Regions from separate parts of the Actinomadura sp. 3N407 genome, predicted to be linked through region 2. Evidence: riboswitches for the same ligand, from Rfam matches in the RefSeq annotation. Region 2 holds a riboswitch; each other region holds the start of a gene.
The links. Region 2 has a riboswitch for cyclic di-AMP ahead of ACTWPP_RS18250 (CHAP domain-containing protein). Riboswitches for the same ligand answer to the same signal wherever they lie in the genome.
Positions count from the first base shown of each region.

Region 1: linked by a shared signal. The riboswitch ahead of ACTWPP_RS36160 (M15 family metallopeptidase) and the one ahead of ACTWPP_RS18250 (CHAP domain-containing protein) in region 2 are both predicted to bind cyclic di-AMP.
Region 3: linked by a shared signal. The riboswitch ahead of ACTWPP_RS38350 (CHAP domain-containing protein) and the one ahead of ACTWPP_RS18250 (CHAP domain-containing protein) in region 2 are both predicted to bind cyclic di-AMP.

Region 1 covers NZ_JBQQBP010000019.1:98,988-104,899, forward strand. The annotation lists gene ACTWPP_RS36145 (VOC family protein) at 1-306, shown strand, start outside; gene ACTWPP_RS36150 (hypothetical protein) at 391-762, shown strand; gene ACTWPP_RS36155 (MerR family transcriptional regulator) at 759-1,277, shown strand; gene ACTWPP_RS36160 (M15 family metallopeptidase) at 1,274-1,915, opposite strand; cyclic di-AMP (ydaO/yuaA leader) riboswitch at 1,922-2,108, opposite strand; gene ACTWPP_RS36165 (4Fe-4S cluster-binding domain-containing protein) at 2,294-2,758, opposite strand; gene ACTWPP_RS36170 (protein kinase domain-containing protein) at 2,907-5,033, shown strand; gene ACTWPP_RS36175 (serine/threonine-protein kinase) at 5,047-5,912, shown strand, end outside.
Region 2 covers NZ_JBQQBP010000006.1:383,927-389,838, forward strand. The annotation lists gene ACTWPP_RS18240 (NYN domain-containing protein) at 80-1,357, shown strand; gene ACTWPP_RS18245 (NlpC/P60 family protein) at 1,703-2,611, shown strand; cyclic di-AMP (ydaO/yuaA leader) riboswitch at 3,111-3,310, shown strand; cyclic di-AMP (ydaO/yuaA leader) riboswitch at 3,457-3,602, shown strand; gene ACTWPP_RS18250 (CHAP domain-containing protein) at 3,611-4,459, shown strand; gene ACTWPP_RS18255 (hypothetical protein) at 4,499-5,791, shown strand; gene ACTWPP_RS18260 (M48 family metallopeptidase) at 5,788-5,912, shown strand, end outside.
Region 3 covers NZ_JBQQBP010000022.1:110,780-116,691, reverse strand. The annotation lists gene ACTWPP_RS38370 (hypothetical protein) at 1-19, shown strand, start outside; tRNA gene ACTWPP_RS38365 (tRNA-Pro) at 121-194, opposite strand; gene ACTWPP_RS38360 (hypothetical protein) at 372-1,073, shown strand; gene ACTWPP_RS38355 (PP2C family protein-serine/threonine phosphatase) at 1,340-3,238, shown strand; cyclic di-AMP (ydaO/yuaA leader) riboswitch at 3,690-3,845, shown strand; gene ACTWPP_RS38350 (CHAP domain-containing protein) at 3,858-4,622, shown strand; gene ACTWPP_RS38345 (bifunctional glycosyltransferase/CDP-glycerol:glycerophosphate glycerophosphotransferase) at 4,931-5,912, shown strand, end outside.

The sequences.
Region 1 (5,912 bases), on a different contig from region 2:
GAGGCCTACCCGGACCACGCCGGCTGCGACCTGCCGAGCGGGCTCCACCTGATGCTGGACACCGAGAAGTTCCGCAGCTCCGCCCAGACCGGCGGATGGAGCCGCCCCTCCGGCGACCCGCGCAACTTCCTGGCCTTCCAGTTCGGCGACCCGGCCGCCGTCGACGCCAAGTACGCCGAACTCACCGGCGCCGGCCACACCGGCGTCCAGGAACCGTGGGACGCCTTCTGGGGGATGCGGTACGCCACCGTCCTCGACCCCGACGGCAACGGCATCGACCTGTACTGCCCCCTGCCCGCCGAGTAGACGGCCGCCCATTGACCGGCCGCCGGTACCCACATTCGATGGGGGGTTGCATCCGGTACCGGGGTACAGGCTTACCTTCGAGGTATGGAACTGGAACAGGTACGGTCCGGGCCGGGCGATGCGGGGTGGGCGCCGCGGGCGTGCACCCTGCCGACGGCCGAGCGGCCGTTGAGGGAGGCCGAGTTCGACGCGCTGTTCGGCGAGGCGGTGACCGAGGTGCGGCGTGCGGGGCCGGGACGCGTCGAGCTGGTGTTGCGTTCCGAGCCGGATGTGGCCGCCCGGGCGGCCGGGCTGGCGGTGCGCGAGACCGGCTGCTGCTCGTTCTTCACCTTCGCCCTGACGGCGGCCGGCGGCGCGCTGACCCTGGAGGTGAGCGTCGCCGGCCCGCACGTCGAGGTGCTGGACGCCCTGGCCGCCCGCGCGGCGGAGCTGGCGGGCCAGGGGAGCCGGGCGTGACCGGGCCCGCCGTCGCCGGCGGGTTGCGCAGCGGGCAGGTCGCGGCGGCGGCCGGGGTGAATCTCCAGACGCTCCGGTACTACGAGCGCCGGGGCCTGCTCGCCGAGCCCGAGCGGACGGCGGGTGGGCACCGGGTGTATCCGGCCGAGGCGGTGACGCTGCTGCGGGTGATCAAGACCGCGCAGCGGCTCGGGTTCACCCTGGAGGAGGTCGCCGAACTGCTGGACGCCGGGACGCACCGGCACCGCCGCGCCGATTCCGGGTTGCGGACGCGGGTGAGCGCCAAACTCGCCGAGGTCGAATCCAGAATCGTCGATCTGCGCACCATCGCGGGCACGTTGCGCCAAGCCCTGGACGCCGGGTGCGACGATCTGGTCGCATGCGCCGGGGAACAGGGCTGCCCGCTGCCGTTCGCCGACCTGGCCGTCGACTCCGGTGGCGAGGACACGAGCCCACCGGCCGCCGCCGCGGGCCCGAGCCGTCTGCTCGGGCCCAGCCGCCGTGCGGGTCGCTAGTCGTCCTGGCCGCCGTCGAACTCCCAGTGCCACGGTTCGTACGGGTTGCTGTAGGCCCAGGCCGGGTGGATCCAGCCGTACTTCTCGGAGTTGTCTTCCATCCACTCGAACTGGGGTGAATCGGCGTCCTGGACGCCGTCGCACAAGTCGAGGGCGATGCCGTTCCCGTGCTTGCTGTTGCCCGGTCGCGCGGCCATGCCCGCCGGCATGGTCTCGTACAGCTCCTGCTGCTTCTCGTAGCTGCGATAGGAGCTCCGCACGCACATCTCGTGGCCGAAGCGCTCCTGGTAGGCCGCGTTGAGCTTGTAGAACGCCACCGCGGCGTCGGCTCGCAGGAACTCGTCCCGCTGTGGCAGCGGGCAGAGCTCGTCGACCGGGATCCGGCCGTTGGGGTACCCGTGGTCCGTGGCCTCCGAGGGCTCGCAGTCGGCCGGCGGCTCGCTCGGCGCGTCCTCGGCTCGTCGGGAATCCGGTCGTTCGCCGCGGTCCGCCGAGACCTTCGCGGAGGCGGGCCTGCCGGGGTTCTCGGAGTCTCCGCCCCCCGGCATGAGGGCGAGGGAGCCGACAAGGGCACCGGCGAGGACGACGCCCAATACGGGTGGGGGGTATCCGTTCTTCTTGACGTGCCTGCCTGTCACGGCATCTGCTCCTTCCATGTCGCCTACCGGGTTAGCTGACGGATTCGGACGTGGAAGTCGCCCTACGACCCTTCCCGAACATGGCGAGAAGGCGTCGATTCACCCCTGCGAGGCGGCACAGGCCGGCCGGCCTGGACGTCACTCGCGCTGGTTCCCCGGCTCCGCGCGATCGCGGACTCGGCGTCGCCGCCTTCATCCCGAGCCGCGGGCTGAGGATGAGACGGACGCACTGGTCGATGGCCACGGCGCATGGCGGGCGCCGAATTCGGACAGAACCTACCAAAGGCTCAAGAGAATGCAAACACCCACAAAATCAGCAATGCCGCAGGTCGGACGGTGAGAGGGACGTCATCGACCGAGACCTGCGCGCGGTGGCGGCTAGACGGCATCGAGGTCGGCGGCCGAGTAGCGGGCGGTGAACAGGTGCATGGTGCGTGCGGGTGACCCGTGCGCTCCGTGCTCCGGGGGGCGGCCCGCCAGGAGTACGTCGACCCGGTCGCGCAGTGCCGTGGCGCCCGGCATCCGCACGATCTCGTCCCAGCCGTAACCGGTGAGCAGGATGACCGACAGGGAGGTCTCCTCCCGGACGCGGGCCAGCAGCCGGAGGACGGCGCGGCGCTGCCGGAGCGGCTCGTCGCCTCTGACCGTCACGCCCTCGATCCGGTCGCCCAGGGCGGCGATGTGCGCGAACGTCTCGTCCACCGTGACTCGGAAGCCGTGCCCCGCGGGTGCGGCGCCGGGGCGGCCGGGGCTCCGCAACCACAGGACGGCACGGGAGCCGGGGCCGCTGGTCTCGCTGACGCGCTCGAAGGCGCTGATGTGCAGCGGGCGCGGCCGGATCACGCGGCCGGTCCTCGCCGCGCGTCCGTCTGGCCCACCGTGATCGCTGGAACTCACGCCGTGATTACACTTCCGTCACGCCGGGACCGGTCCCGGTACGCGATCCCGGACGATGGTCGACGGTGAGTCCGGCGGCAGGAGGAGGACGGCGGTGGAGCCGCTTCGGCGTGGTGATCCGCACCGGGTGGGTCCGTACCGGCTGCTCGGCAGGCTCGGCGCGGGCGGGATGGGGGTCGTCTACCTGGGACGGTCGGGGGCCGGCCGGCCGATCGCCGTCAAGGTCATCAGGCGGTCGATGGCGGGGGAGCCCAGATACGCGGCCCGGTTCCGCCGCGAGGTGGACGCCGCCCGCCGGGTGTCGGGGGTGTTCACCGCGCCGGTGCTGGACGCCGACCCGGACGCGGCCGCGCCGTGGCTGGTCACCGCCTACCTGCCGGGGCTGTCGCTGCGCGAGGCCGTCGGCCGGTTCGGCCCGCTGCCGCCGGACGCCGTCCGGCCGCTGGCGGCCGGGCTGGCCGAGGCGCTCGCGGACATCCACCGCACCGGCGTGGTGCACCGCGACCTGAAGCCGGGCAACGTGATGCTGACCGCCGGCGGGCCCCGGGTGATCGACTTCGGCATCGCCCGGCCGGAGGACGCGACGGCCATCACCCGCGTGGGCGCGCCCATCGGCACGCCCGGGTTCATGGCGCCCGAGCAGGTCCGCGGGGAGAAGGTCGGGCCGGCGGCCGACGTGTTCTCCCTGGGCGCGATGCTGGCGTACGCGGCGACCGGGGCGGAGCCGTTCGGGTCCGGGCCGGCGCGGTCGCGTGACCTGCGGGCGATGACGGCGCACGCGGACCTGGACGCGATCACCGAACCCTGGCTGCTCGCGCTGATCGGGGCGTGCCTGCACGTCGACCCCGGGCTGCGTCCGTCCGCCGCCGCCGTGCTGGAACTGCTGGGACCGCCGGGTCGGGACGAGCCGTCCCTGCTGGGGGCCCGGTGGCTGCCGCCGGGGATCGCGGAGGAGATCGACCGCCGCACCGCCGAGGCCGAGACGCTGACGCGGCCCCCGGCCGGCGACGCGGCGGACCGGGACTCCGCGGCCGGGCAGGCGCCGACGGAGGATCCGGACGGTGCCGTCCAGGGCACGGCGCCCCCGGCGGAGGACGTCACCCGCCGGACGATCCTGGCCGGGGTGGGCGCGGGCGTCCTGACGGCGGGCGCTCTCGGGACGTTCGCGTGGCGGAGGACCCGCGACCGGAGCGACGGCTCGCGACCGCCCGGGGCGCGGCGCGCCGGCGCGCCGGAGGGACCGCCGCCCGAGGGACGTTCGAGGTGGACGCGCCGGGTGAGCGAGGATTTCCTGAGCCTCGCCACCGCCGGTGGGGTGCTGCTGGCGAACGGGAGCGAGAAGAACGGGGACGACGGCACCGGAATCGTCCACGCGCTGGATTCGCGCACGGGCAAGGTGCTGTGGAAGCGCGACGGAGGCTCCTCCGCGGTGGGCGGAGGCGACGTGACGTATCTGACCCTGAACGAGAGCAGGGAGATCAGCGCGGTCCGTTCCAGGACGGGCGAGGAGCTGTGGAGGCATGAGGTCGACTTCGACAGGCTCCCGAGCGGGGACCTGGCGGCCACCGGCCCGGTGGTCGTCTTCGGCCGCGAGGAGATCACCGCGCTGGACGCGACCGGCGGGGGGCGCCGCTGGACGTCCCGGGCGGCCGCCCGGTCCGGGCTCTCCGCGGCGGACGGCCTCGTGCTGGCGCTGTCGTCCGAGGCCCTGGTCGGCCTGGACGCGCGGACCGGGAAGACCCGCTGGACGTATCCGCTGGACTACGGCGACTACCAGATCACCGGCGACGGCATGGTCTTCGCCTGCGACCGGTTCGGGACGTTGCACGCGATACGCGCCGCCGACGGCGCGTCCGCCTGGCGGAGACGGAACGTCGGCGGCTGGGGCAGCCAGGTGGGCGGCGGGCGCTTCTACGTCGAAGGACGCGATGGCGTCGTGCTCGCCCTGGACAGCGCGACCGGACGGCAGATCTGGTCGCGCGGGCTGACGCGGCTGAAGGACGATCCCCGCGGCCAGGCGACGGCCTATTGCCTGTCCGGCACCACCCTGTACGCCATCTGCGCCGACGGCAATCTCTACGCGCTGGACACCGCCGACGGCCGTGTCCGGTGGACCTACGGAACCGAGAAATCCATCCGCGTCCAGCCTGTGAGCGTGAACGGGCTGGTCTTCATCGGCGCCGGGGACGGGAACGTCCGGGCCGTCGCCGCACCACGCTGAATCGGAGGACCATGTGCGACCCCTTGAGCCGGACGACCCACGCTGGGTGGAGACCATGGGACGGCGGTACCGCGTCCTGGCGCGCATCGGGTCCGGCGGGATGGGCGTGGTGTATCTCGGCCGCTCCGCCGCCGGGCGGACCGTGGCGATCAAGATGGTGCATCCCGAGTTCGCCGCGGACCACGACTTCCGGGCCCGGTTCGAGCGCGAGGCCAGGGTCGCGCGATCGGTCGGCGGCGGCTTCACCGCCGCGGTGATCGACGCCGATCCGGGCGCGGAGATCCCGTGGCTGGTGACCGAGTTCCTGCCGTCGGTGTCGCTGCGCGACGCCGTCCACGCGTCCGGCCCGCTCGCGGTGGACGCGGTGTGGGCGCTGGCGGCGGGCGTCGCGGAGGCGCTCGTGTCGATTCACGGCGCCGGCGTCGTGCACCGGGACCTGAAACCCGCGAACGTCCTGCTGACCGCGGACGGTCCCCGCGTGATCGACTTCGGCATCGCCCGCGCGGTGGACTCCTCGTCCATCTCGCGCCCGGGTGCGCAGGCCGGATCCCCGGGGTTCATGTCGCCGGAGCAGGTGGCGGGGGTGACGGTCGGCCCGTCCGGCGACGTCTTCTCGTTCGGGTCGACGCTGGCGTTCGCGTGCACGGGCCGGGAACCGTTCGGCGAGGGCCCGTGGCATGCGAAGATGCGACGCGTCCAGACGGAGCCGCCGCGGCTTGACGGGATCGCCGACGGTGACCTCCGGTCGTTGATCGAGTCGTGCATGCAGCTCGACCCGGAGCGCCGGCCCACCGCCCGCCGGCTGGTGGAGCGGCTGTCGGGCCGGGGGGACGGTGGCGTCCCGCTGCCGCCCGCCGTGGTGGCCGGGATCGCCCAGCG
Region 2 (5,912 bases):
AGAGAGGCCGCGTCAGTCTGCGGAGACCGACCCCCGGACCCGCCGGGAAGGGCGTCTGAGCAGGCCGCTCCCCGAGGCCGTGCGGCAGAGCGTCGTCGAGGTCGCCGCCGAGCTGATCGGGGCGCTGCCCCACGACGAGGTCCCCGCCCCGCTGCGCCGGTTCGCGCGGTTCGAGCGCCGCAAGCGCGCCAAGCTCGCCGGGCAGCACATCGCGGCGGTGCTGGAGAAGGACGCCGGTTTCCGGCGGCGCGTCGCCGAACCGCTGCGCGAGGCGCAGGCCGACCTGGTCGAGGTGGTCGAGGGCGGGGACGTGCCGCCGGCCGCCGATCCGGTGCGGGTCGCGGTGCTGGCCTACCTGCTGCGCCCGGAGGGCTGGACCGACCTCGTCGAGTCCGCCCGCGAGGAGCTGGACCGCTCCGCGACCGCCTCGGAGGAGGAGGCCGCCGAGCGCCGCGTCGCCGCGCTCAAAGAGGAGCTGGCCGCCGCCCGCGGCGCCCGCGGCGCCGAGGTGGACCGGCTGCGCGCCGAGCTGCGCGAGACCAAGGCCGAGGTGGCGGAGCTGCGCCGCAAGCTGCACGAGGCGCGCGTCAGGTTCCGGGCAGCGGAGGAGCGCGCCGGCGCGGTCGCGGCGGAGGCGGAGCGCGAGCAGGCGGCCGCGCGCGAGTCGACGGCCGCGTCCGAGAAGGAGCTGCGCAGGCTGCGCGCCCGCGCCGCGCAGGCCGAGGCCGCCGCGGAGGCCGCCAAGCGGGCCGCGCGGGAGGGACGCAACGTCGACGACGTCCGGCTGCGGATGCTGCTGGACACGCTCCTCGACGCGGCGCAGGGCGTCCGCCGGGAGCTGGCGCTGCCCTCCACCATCGGCCGTCCCGCGGACGCGGTCGGCGGCCTGGAGCCCGACCGGCAGGCGCACCGCGCGCTGCCCGGCCGGGCCCTGTCCGACAGTGACCCGCAGCTGCTCGACCGGCTGCTGACCCTGCCGCGGGTGCACCTCATCGTGGACGGCTACAACGTCACCAAGACCGGGTACGGGGAGCTGCCGCTGGCGGACCAGCGCAGCCGGCTGCTGTCGGGGCTCGGCGGGCTGGCGGCGCAGACCCGCGCGGAGGTGACGTGCGTGTTCGACGGCGCGGAGCTGGACGCGCCGGTGGCCATCGCGGCGCCGCGCGGCGTCCGGGTGCTGTTCAGCCGTCCCGGTCAGACCGCCGACGAGCTGATCGGCGAGCTGGTCCGGGCGGAGCCGCAGGGCCGCGCGGTGGTGGTGGTCTCGTCCGACCGTGAGGTGGCCGACGCGGCGCGGCGCGCCAACGCCCGGCCCTGCCCGTCCACGCTGCTGCTGCGCCGCCTCGGCCGTTCCTAGCCCGGCTGCGCGGCGGCCGCGGTCGGGCCGCCGTCAGGCCGCGGTCTCAAGGCCGCCATGAGGCACGCCTCGCGCTCCGTGATCTTACCGACACGGATAGCGCATCATTTCGATTGAAGGCGACTAAAGAGTGATGAACCGGTTGTGACGGTTGTTGCGTATCGCTAATGTCATCCGCTGACGTCGTGGACGAGAGGGGCGAAACCGACCGTGGCCAATGATCTCATCGGGGAAGCAGCGCATGAGCGCGACCGGCGAGGAGGTTCGGCCAAGAGAGGCGCCTCCCGTCGCCTGGCGGCCGTCGCGTGCCTCACGCTGACGGTCTCCCTCGCGTCTCCTCCGGTGGTGGCGCACGCCGACCCTCAGCCGACCAGAGCACAGGTCCAGAAGAAACTCGACAAGCTCGCCGAGGAAATGGGCCAGAAGGTCGAGAAGTTCAACCAGCTCAACGAGAAGCTCAAGATCGCCAAGAAGAAGTACACGATCGCGAGCAAGTCGAGCAAGGAGGAGCAGGCGGCCTTCGAGGAGCAGCGCTCCAAGATCGCCCAGATGGCGGCCGCCGCCTACAAGAACGGCGACACGAACAACGTCACCGGCTTCGTCGGCACCAACGACCCGCAGGCGATCCTGGACCAGGCGGCCGTCTTCTCGCACCTGTCGCAGGAGCGCAGCTCCCAGCTGACCCAGTTCCTGGCGACCGCCCAGCGGCTCCGCCGCGAGGAGGCGCAGGCCAAGGCCTCCTACGAGGACGTGCAGGCCAAGACCAAGGAGCTGCGGGAGCAGAAGAAGAAGCTCGACAAGGAGGTCGCCAAGCAGAAGGCCCTGCTGCGGCGGCTCGGCGGCGGAACCTCGTCGGGCGGCTCGGGCAGCGTCGGCGGCACCTACAACGGCCCGGCCAGCGGCTCGGCCCGCACCGCGCTCAACTTCGCCTACGCCCAGCTCGGCAAGCCGTACCAGTACGGCGCCGAAGGCCCGAACTCCTACGACTGCTCCGGCCTGACCATGAAGGCGTGGGCGGCGGCGGGCGTGAGCATCACCCGCACCACCCACTCCCAGTACGCCGCCACCAAGCGGGTGTCCAAGAGCAACCTGCAGCCCGGCGACCTGGTGTTCTTCAGCGGCCTCGGGCACATGGGCATGTACGTGGGCGGCGGCAAGATGATCCACGCCCCGCGCACCGGGAAGAACGTGGAGGTCGTGACCATCACCTCCGGCTACTATCTGAACAACTACTACGGCGCCGGGCGCCCCTGACGCCCCGCCCCGGAGCGCCCGCGACGGGCGTGACGGAGCTCTTTCGACAACGGACCGGGCTTGACCTGGTCCGTTGTTGATTTTGGGGGGGTTTGCCATCTGTTGGGGCTTTGGTACGTTGTCACCACTCACGGCGCCCTCCAGACGCCGTGGTCCCGAGGCGCTCACCAGGCGCCACGGCCCCACGCGGCACATCCAGCTGCCGCGTGACGGCGGCGCGAGCCACGTGCCGCTCCCCCCGGCGGCACGATCCACGCGCCGCCTCCGGCACCCGACGGGTGCCGCAAACGGTCTCCAGCAGACCCGGCCGGCCCCGGCCCCACCGTGCGCACGCCCGCAGCGTGCATGGCGCTGAGAGCGCTGCCACGGCGGATTCCACGGGTCAGGCCCAGGACGGTCCCCGCAAACGGGCCGCCGTCCGCACGCACAACATCAGGCGCCGCTCTTTCGCACGCGGGAGACAGGTCCCGCGCACGGGCCCCATCACGCCCCCAGGATCGCAGCGGCAGCGCCGAATCCGCCGACGCGCGGAACCGGGGACCCACATCCGCCGGAGTCCAGGGACCGTCCCTGGACGGGCATTCCGGCACCCGGGGTGAATCGGTGCGTCTCTCCCCGCCGAACGGTGAGAGCCCGCCGTAGGGCCACTTCCACGCCCGAACCCGTCAGCTAACCCGGTAGGCGTCTGGAAGACGAAGGAGTGAAAACCGCAGCGTTACCTGGGCGTGGCCGCCCTCGTGCGGCCACGCCCGCTTTCCCCCTTCACTCCGTGCGGGCGCCCTCGCCCGGCGGAGCCCCCCATCCGAACCGGCGTGCCCGCCCCCGGGCCGCCACCGCCGAGTCCGTGGTTCACCGCGCCCAGACGCGCGGAGAACGCGGAGCCGGGGACCCACTGTGTCCTTCGGGGTGAATCGGCCCGCCCAGCGGGCCGTAGGGCGGCTTCCACGCCCGAACCCGTCAGCTAACCCGGTAGGCGGCATGGAAGTCAGGAGATCCCCCATGCCAGGCGCGCATCGCAAGAAGTCACCGGGCAAGCACCGCAAACCCGGCACTCTCGCCCTCACGTGGCGGACGACCGGCGGCGTGATCGTCGGCGCCGCCGTTCTCGGCACCGCCGCGGCCACCGCACAGGCGTCGGTCCTGCCGTTCGCCTCCGCTCCCACCCACGCCACCGCGGCCGGTCCGGCCGCCGGCGACGACGCGGGCAAGTCCAAGTCCGGCTCCAAGTCCTCGTCCAAGGACAGGTCCGATTCCAAGGACGAGAACCGGGACGAGCCCGCGGACGGCGGCAAGGAAGCCGAGCGTCCCGAAAGGGACGAGCCGGAGTCCGACGCCCCGAAGCAGCCGTCCGAGGACTCGCGGCCCACCGCCGACGAGGCCATCGAGCTCGCCAGGTCGCAGGTGGGCATCGCGGAGGACGGCAGCGGCGCGACCAAGTTCAACCAGTGGTACGTGGAGAACTCCCGTGCCGACGAGACCGTCGCGCGCGACGGCGGCTCCGTCCAGGCGTACGACGACGCCGCCTGGTGCGACATGTTCATCTCGTGGGTGGGCGACCAGCTCGGGTTCACCGAGCAGATCGGCAGCGACGCCTGGACCATCGCCCACGCCAAATGGTTCCGGGACCAGGGCCGCTGGGGCACCGAGCCGAAGCCGGGCGCGATCGTCTTCTACGCCTGGAACGGCGGCAAGGACATCGACGACATCGTCCACGTCGGCATGGTGACCAAGAAGATCGACGACGGCACCATCGAGGCGGTCGAGGGCAACACCGACAACGCCGTCCGGGTCAGGCAGCGCTCGACCGGCTCCGTCGTCGGCTACGGCTACCCCGAGTACAAGTCCTGACGTCCCTTCCCCCTCCCCCGGCTGCATAGGATCACGCGCATGGAGGACGGTCCCGGTCAGGCCGGACACGGCGGCCCCGTCACGCGCCGCAGGGCACTCGCCCTGGGCGCGGGCGGGGCCGCCGTGCTGCTGGGCACCGGCGCGGGACTCCTCGGCACGCGGTCCGGCGACGACGGGACGCCGCCCGCCCGCGCGACCAAAGCCGCCGGAACGTTCCGGCCCGCGGACGCCGTCACCGTCCTCGCCAACCGCGCGCGGGCGGTGCAGGACGGAGACCGGACGGCCTTCCTCGCGACGGTGGCCTCCGCGCCCGCCGCGTTCCAGGACGCCCAGTCCCGCTTGTACGGCAATCTCCGCGAGCTCCCGCTGGCCGGCTGGGAGGAACGCGCAGTCGTCACCCAGGCGACGGACGACGAGAAGGGTGTCGCGGTCGTCCGCGTGGAAGTGCGCTCCAGGTTGCGGGGCTTCGACCGGGGTGACGTCGTCCGCACCCGCTACCTGACGCTCGCCCCTCGCTCCGGCATCTGGACGATCGTCGGCGACGGGTCGTCGCATGGATTCGCGGACGACGCCGCCATCTGGGACGGCGGCCCCCTGACGGTGGTCAAGGGCCGCGCGAGCCTCGTCATCGGCGACACCGCGGCCACCGGGGCCCTCCGCCTGGAAGAGATCGCGGAACGCCTGGACGCGGCCGTCCCGGTCGTCACCGGCGTCGTCGGCAAGGGATGGGCGCGGCGGGTCGTCGCGCTCGTTCCCGCCGACGCGGGCCTCGCCTCCGCCCTCGCCGGTCCGGGGCAGAGCCTCGGCGACATCGCCGCCCTCGCCACCGTCACGCCGTCCGCCGGCGACGGCCGCGGCGAGGACCGCGTCGTCGTCTCCCCCGCCACCTTCGGCCGCCTCAACGACCTCGGACGCGACGTGGTGCTGACCCACGAGCTGACCCATGTCGCCACCGGCGGCGCCCGCGACCGCGCGACCCCGCTGTGGCTGATCGAGGGCTTCGCGGACTACGTCGGCTACCTCCGGACGGAGATCGGCGTCCGGTCCGCGGCCGGCGAGCTGCGCCGCGAGGTGGCCGCGGGACGCGTCCCGTCCGCGCTGCCCGCCGCGGCCGCGTTCTCCGGCGGGTCCGCGCGCCTCTCCCAGTCCTACCAGGAGGCCTGGCTCGCCTGCCGGATGGTCGCCGACCGGTACGGTGAGGCGACGCTCGTGCGGCTCTACCGGGCCGCCGGGCGCGTCCCGGAGGCCGCAGCGCTGAGCGACGTGCTGGGACTCACCCGGGACCGCTTCACCGCCCTGTGGCGCGACTACCTGAAGAGGGAACTCACATGAGCGAGGCCGAGGCGGACGAGAGGCGCGGCGAGCCCGGCGCCCGCCAGGACGGTGACGCCGCCCGCATGCGGCGGCCCCGGATCGCCGCCGCCGTCGCCGCCGCCGCGCTGTTCGCCGCGCT
Region 3 (5,912 bases), on a different contig from region 2:
GATCTCGTTGTCCTCATGACCTCGACCGCTCACAGCCCGGACAGGTTGTAGCTGTACATCGTGGCTGTACAAACGACTTGAGGCCATATCCGAGTGATCGGATATGGCCTGTGACCTGCGTCGGGACGGCGGGATTTGAACCCACGACCCCTTGACCCCCAGTCAAGTGCGCTGCCAAACTGCGCCACGTCCCGGTGCCCGCTGAAGCGGGCTTGATTACTGTAGCGCAGTCTGCGGGGTCGTGCGTACTGAGATATGGGCCTGCGGATCTCTGTTGGGCAGGCCTGATGGTGTCTTTGCGGGCGAGGGTGGCGGGGCTTGTCTGCCTGGGGCTGGTGTGCGGGTGCGGGGCCGGGGGAGGGGCTCGGTCGGTGAGCGGGAGTCCTGAGGCCGGGCGGTCGGCGTCGAAGGGTTCCCGGGCCGTTGTGCGGGTGCCGGAGGGGGTTCGGGCGTCGTTCGTGGTGTTCGATCGGGCGGCCGGGCGCGTGGTGGTGGAGCGGCGGCCGCGGCAGACGTTCCGGTCGGCTTCGCTGGTGAAGATCCTGATGGCGCTGGACCACATGCGGGAGCACCGGGTTTCTGCCGATGACCGGGCGTTGATGACGGGCATGTTGAGGTCGAGCGACGACGGGGCGGCGACCGAGTTGTGGCGGCGGGGCGGGCGGAAAGAGATCATCGAGCGGATGGTGCCGAGGGTGGGGTTGCGGGAGACGGCGCCGCCGCCCGCGGACAAGCCCGGGTTCTGGGGGTATACGGCGCTCAGTGCGCGGGACGTGGTGCGGACGTACCGGTATCTGCTGGAGGAGGCGCCGGAGGCGCACCGGGAGTTCGTGCTGGAGCAGTTGCGGAAGTCGACGCCGTGCGGGACGGACGGGTTCGATCAGACGTTCGGGATCCCGGAGGCGCTGGAGAGGCCGTGGGCCGTGAAGCAGGGGTGGTCGGGGTTCGGGGACGCTCCGGCGGGGCGGTGCCGTGGGGCGCAGCCGGCGGTGTGGCGGCCGGACCTCGGGCTCGGGCGGCCGGTGCTGCATACGACGGGGCTGGTGGGGAGCAGAAGATCGTGGTGGTGCTGACGCTGCATCCGGCGGGGACGTCGTTCGGGACGGCGGCGGCGCGGATCACGGCGTTGACGGGGCAGGTCTACCGGGCGGGGTGACGTGGGTCACAGGGCGGGGAACGGTTGTCCCCGTGGAGGGTCACCCGAAGCGGTGGGGGACGGGGGGCAACGGAAAACCCGGGCAAAGATCTGGACTGTTTACCCGGTTCTGGGCGAATAGTCCTTCGCTGACGTATGTAGCTTTTTTCTCCCAGGGCATGTGACGCCGAACGGGGGTCAGGGTTGGCGGAAGCGGAGGGCACCTTCGGGCAGCCCGGGGTCCACGTCGCGGACGTGGACGATCTGCGGGGCGCCGCGCACGACCGCGCGGTGCTGTCCGAGGCCCGGGTCGTGCTGGCCCGGCGGCTCGGTGTTCCGACGGGGGAGGCCCTGCAGCATCTGATCTGGCTCGCGCGGGACCTGGACATGGACCTGTCCGAGGCGGCGTCCCTGCTGGTGAAGGACGGCGGTGCCGGGCCGGTGGGGGCCGTGGCGGCCGGACGCCGCGCGCCCCGCGCCGAGGGCGGGACGGCGGAGCGCCAGGCCGTGCTGTCGGAGGCCGAGGACGTCCTGCGCCGGGTGACGGCCGAGGACACCGCGGGAGACGCGGAGCTCCTCGAAGGGATGCCGGACGATCCGATGGCGCGGGCGGTGCTGGACGCGGCGCTCGACTCGTCGGCCCATCTGGTCCCGGTCCGGGGGGCGGACGGCAACGTGGCGGACTTCCTCTTCGCGGATCTCAACGGTGTGGCGCATGACATGTTCGGGCGCGGCAGGGAGGAGCTGACGGGGCTGCGGCTGCTGCGGACGGATCCGGGTGCGGTGCTGAGCGGGCTCTTCGACGACTACGTGGAGGTGCTGGAGTCCGGCAGTCGCTTGGAACGTTCCTCTTTCTTTTACTCCACTGCCCAGCGCGGCCTGTCCCGCTCGTCCCGGATGAGCGTGCGGTGTGTTCCGGTGCCGACCGGCATCTGCGTGACCTGGCGGTACCACTACGCCGAGGACCGGACGGCGCGGCGGCTGGAGCGGGTCGAGCGGCTCGCCCTGATCGGGTTCGGCGAGTGGGACCTGGCGACCGGGGAGGCGGACTGGACGCCGCAGATGCTCGCCAACTACGGGCTCGTCCCCGACGAGGTGCCGCCGATGCCGCACGATCTTCCCAAGGTCGTGGCGGAGGACGATCTCCCGCTGGTCGAGGAGGCCGTGCAGACGATGTTCTCGCGGCGCGAGCCGGTGGAGGCCGAGCACCGCGTGATCGCCCAGGACGGGGCGCCGAGGCATCTGTGGATCTTCGCCGAGCCGGTGCTGGCCGAGTCGGGGCTGCCGGTCTCGATCAACATCGTCTCGCAGGACATCACGCGGCGGCGCGGGGTGGAGCGGGCGCTGGCCGAGACCCGGCGGCAGATGCTGAAGCAGCAGGAGCGGATGGCGCAGGAGCGGCGGGTGGCGGTGACGCTGCGCAGAGCGATCCTGCCGGACGAGGACGAGGTGGAGCGGCTGCCGGGCCTGGTCACCTCGATCCGCAGCCTGGCGGCGGAGAGCACCGCCCGCATCGGCGGGGACTGGTTCGCGACCCGCGTGCTGGCCGACGGGCGGGCGCTGGTGGCCATCGGAGACGCGGCCGGGCACGGCCTGCCCGCGGCCGCGGCGATGGCGCGCAGCCGCAACGGGCTGCTGGGCCTCGCCTGCACGGGGGAGCCGGCGGGACGGCTGGTGGGCTGGCTGAACGAGCTGGTCGCGACCATGGACCCGCCGGCGACGGGTACCGCCGTCGTGGCTCATTTCGATCCGGCGCGCCGCGTCGTGGAGTGGACGTGCGCGGGTCATCCGCCGCCGATCCTGATCCGGGACGGGCGGGCGGCGCCGCTGGAGGTCGTCCGCGACCCGATGCTCGGCGCGATGGTGGGCTGGGAGTACACGACGATCACCACCCGGCTCCTCCGCGGCGACATGCTCTTCCTGTACACCGACGGCCTCGTGGAGCGCAGGGACGCGGACCTCGACGAGCGGATCTCCCGGCTCACCGCCATCCTGCGGGACTGCTCGACGCGGCCGGGGCTGGTGCTGGAGGAGGTGCTGGCGCGGATGGAGCATGACCGGGCGGCGGACGACACCACCCTCTTCGCGCTGCGCGTGGAGTGACGAGAACCATGTTTGACCTGCGAAGACCTCGCCGTGTGACTTAGGCCTCACCTGAGCGGGGCGCGGACGGCCGGCATGTGGCGGAACGCCATGTGCCGGCCGTCGCCGTCCGCGGGTTCTTTACCTTCTGCCTGGTGGGCGGCAGCCCCCTGCGGAAGGGGGATGCGAGCCGGTCGCCGGGTGATCGGGAAGACATCGGGCCCTGACGCTGTTGGTGGTGTCTTGGAGGGCCTTTGAGCAGGCAAGACGGAGTTTTGTCGGTGATTTGCTTTCCTTGAGAAGGTTGGTACCTTCTATCCGAATCCCGCAGCGCGCCCCATGCGTTGCCACCGGCCGTTCCATGTACGGCCGAGGATCGCGGAGCGGTATCCGCACGCGATGCGCGCCACAGACGCGCGCCCCCTCACCGAGATCAGTCGCTGAGATCAATCCGAAAATCCAGCACCGCGTCCGCGGTGCGAGGCCGAGTCCGTCCCGGTCCACTCGACCGGAACGGAGCCGGGGACCCAGGTTCCAGGGGTGAATCGGCGCGTCCGAGAGTCGCGCCGTAGGGCTACTTCCATGCCCGAATCCGTCAGCTAACCCGGTAGGCGTCATGGGAGACAAGGAGATTCCCTGCATGACCGGTCGTTTCAATCGACTTTCCCTGAACAACATCACGGCCACGCTGAACAGCTTCACGGCCGAGGACAAGGCCGTCAGCGTCGCCGTCAGCGCGGTGCTCGCCGGAGCCGTCGGGCTCGCGGTCTTCAACCCGCTCACCGGTGACGCGGTCGCCGAGACCCCGGCCCAGGCGGCGGCGGCCGCCTCCGCCGAGAAGGGCACCGTCTCGAGCGAGTCCGAGGCCGTCTCGGCCTCCGACTACGTGGAGGCGGGCTACAAGGTGCCGCCGCGTGCGGTGGAGGCCTCCGAGGTGCTCGAACTGGCCGAGGAGCAGGTCGGCATCCGCGAAGGCCAGGACGGCCAGACCAAGTTCCACGAGTGGTACGTGTCGACCCCCCACGCCAAGGCCACGGCCCAGCGTGACGGCGGGTTCTCCGTCGACGCCTACAACGGCGCGCAGTGGTGCAACATGTTCGTCTCATGGCTCGGCGCCCAGACCGGCGTCAAGAACATGGGCTGGGACGCCTACACCGTCCAGCACGCCTCCTGGTTCGAGGACACCGACCGCTGGGGCAAGAAGGCCAAGCCCGGCTCGGTCGTGTTCTTCGACTGGGACAGGGGTTCCAGCATCAGTGCCATCGACCACGTCGGCATCGTCGTCAAGGACAACGGTGACGGCACCATCAGCACCATCGAGGGCAACACCAACAACGCGGTGCAGAAGAAGGTCCGCGACAAGTCCTTGGTCGTGGGGTACGGCTACCCCGACTACGCGGCCTGATCCAGCCCGCGGTCCACGATCGGCGCACCAGCGCGGTCCCTGATCGGAAGGCGCCCGGCATACCCGCCGGGCGCCTTCTGGCGTTCCCGGGCGATCTGCCCCCATGTCTCCGCCGAAGGCGGGTAATACCAACCGTTGACAGGCTTTGATCGCCCTTGGACCTTAGCGCGGCGTTCCTGGAAAGGAACCCTGCACGCGCGTCCGACCGGCGCATGGAAGGGAGCAACTGAGAGCAGAAGGCCGGATCGGACGCCACTGCCGGAGGCCTGGGGCGTCCCCCGGAACTCCAAGCCGTGGAGGGGAAGCCCATGCGCCCTGATGTGAGTGTAGTGGTGATCGCCTACAACGACGCGCGGAGGCTGCCACGGGCCGCCGCGTCGTCGCTGGGGCAGTCGCTGGGGGCCGTCGAGACGGTCATCGTCGACGACGCGAGCACCGACGGCACCGCGGAGATCGCCGACCGGCTCGCCGCCGCGCACCCGGGGCGGGTCAGGGCCGTCCACCTCCCGTCGAACTCCGGTGGCTGCGGCCGCCCGCGCAACGCCGGCATCGAGGCCTCCACCGGCCGGTACGTGATGTTCCTCGACAGCGACGACCTCCTGGACCGGCACGCCTGCCTCAACCTCCTCGGCGCGGCCGAGGACACCGGCGCCGACATCGTGTCCGGCCGGTGCGACCGGGTCTTCCTGGACCGGCCGGAGGACGCGCAGGCACGCGTCCGCCCCTGGTATCCCTGGCTCTACGAGCGCAGGGCCGTGTACGGGTCGCTGAGCGAGAATCCCGACCTCCTCTACGACACCCTGTCGACCAACAAGGCCTACCGGCGGGGTTTCCTGGAGGACCAGGGGCTGCGGTTCGTCGAGGAGCTCTACTACGAGGACCTGCTGTTCACCGCCGAGGCGTACCTGGCGGCCGGCCGGACCGCGCTGATCCCGCACCGGGTCTACAACTGGCTGGTGCGGGAGCCGGCGACGGCGCCGTCCATCTCCAACAGGCGCGCCGAGCTGGCCAACTTCGCCGACCGGCTGGAGATCCACCGGCGCATCGACGAGCTGTTCGCACTGCGCGGGGCCCACGACCTGCGGCGGGCCAAGGACGTCAAGTTCATCAACCACGACCTGCTGCTCTACATGCGGGAGCTGCGCGGCCGCGACCGGGACTACCAGGCGCGGTTCCTCGACCTGGCGGCCGGCTACGTGGCCGAGCTGGATCCCCGGGCGTTCGAGGAGGCCAATCCGCTGCCCGCGATCGCCGCCTACCTGGCCCGTGAGGGAGACCACGCGGGGGCGC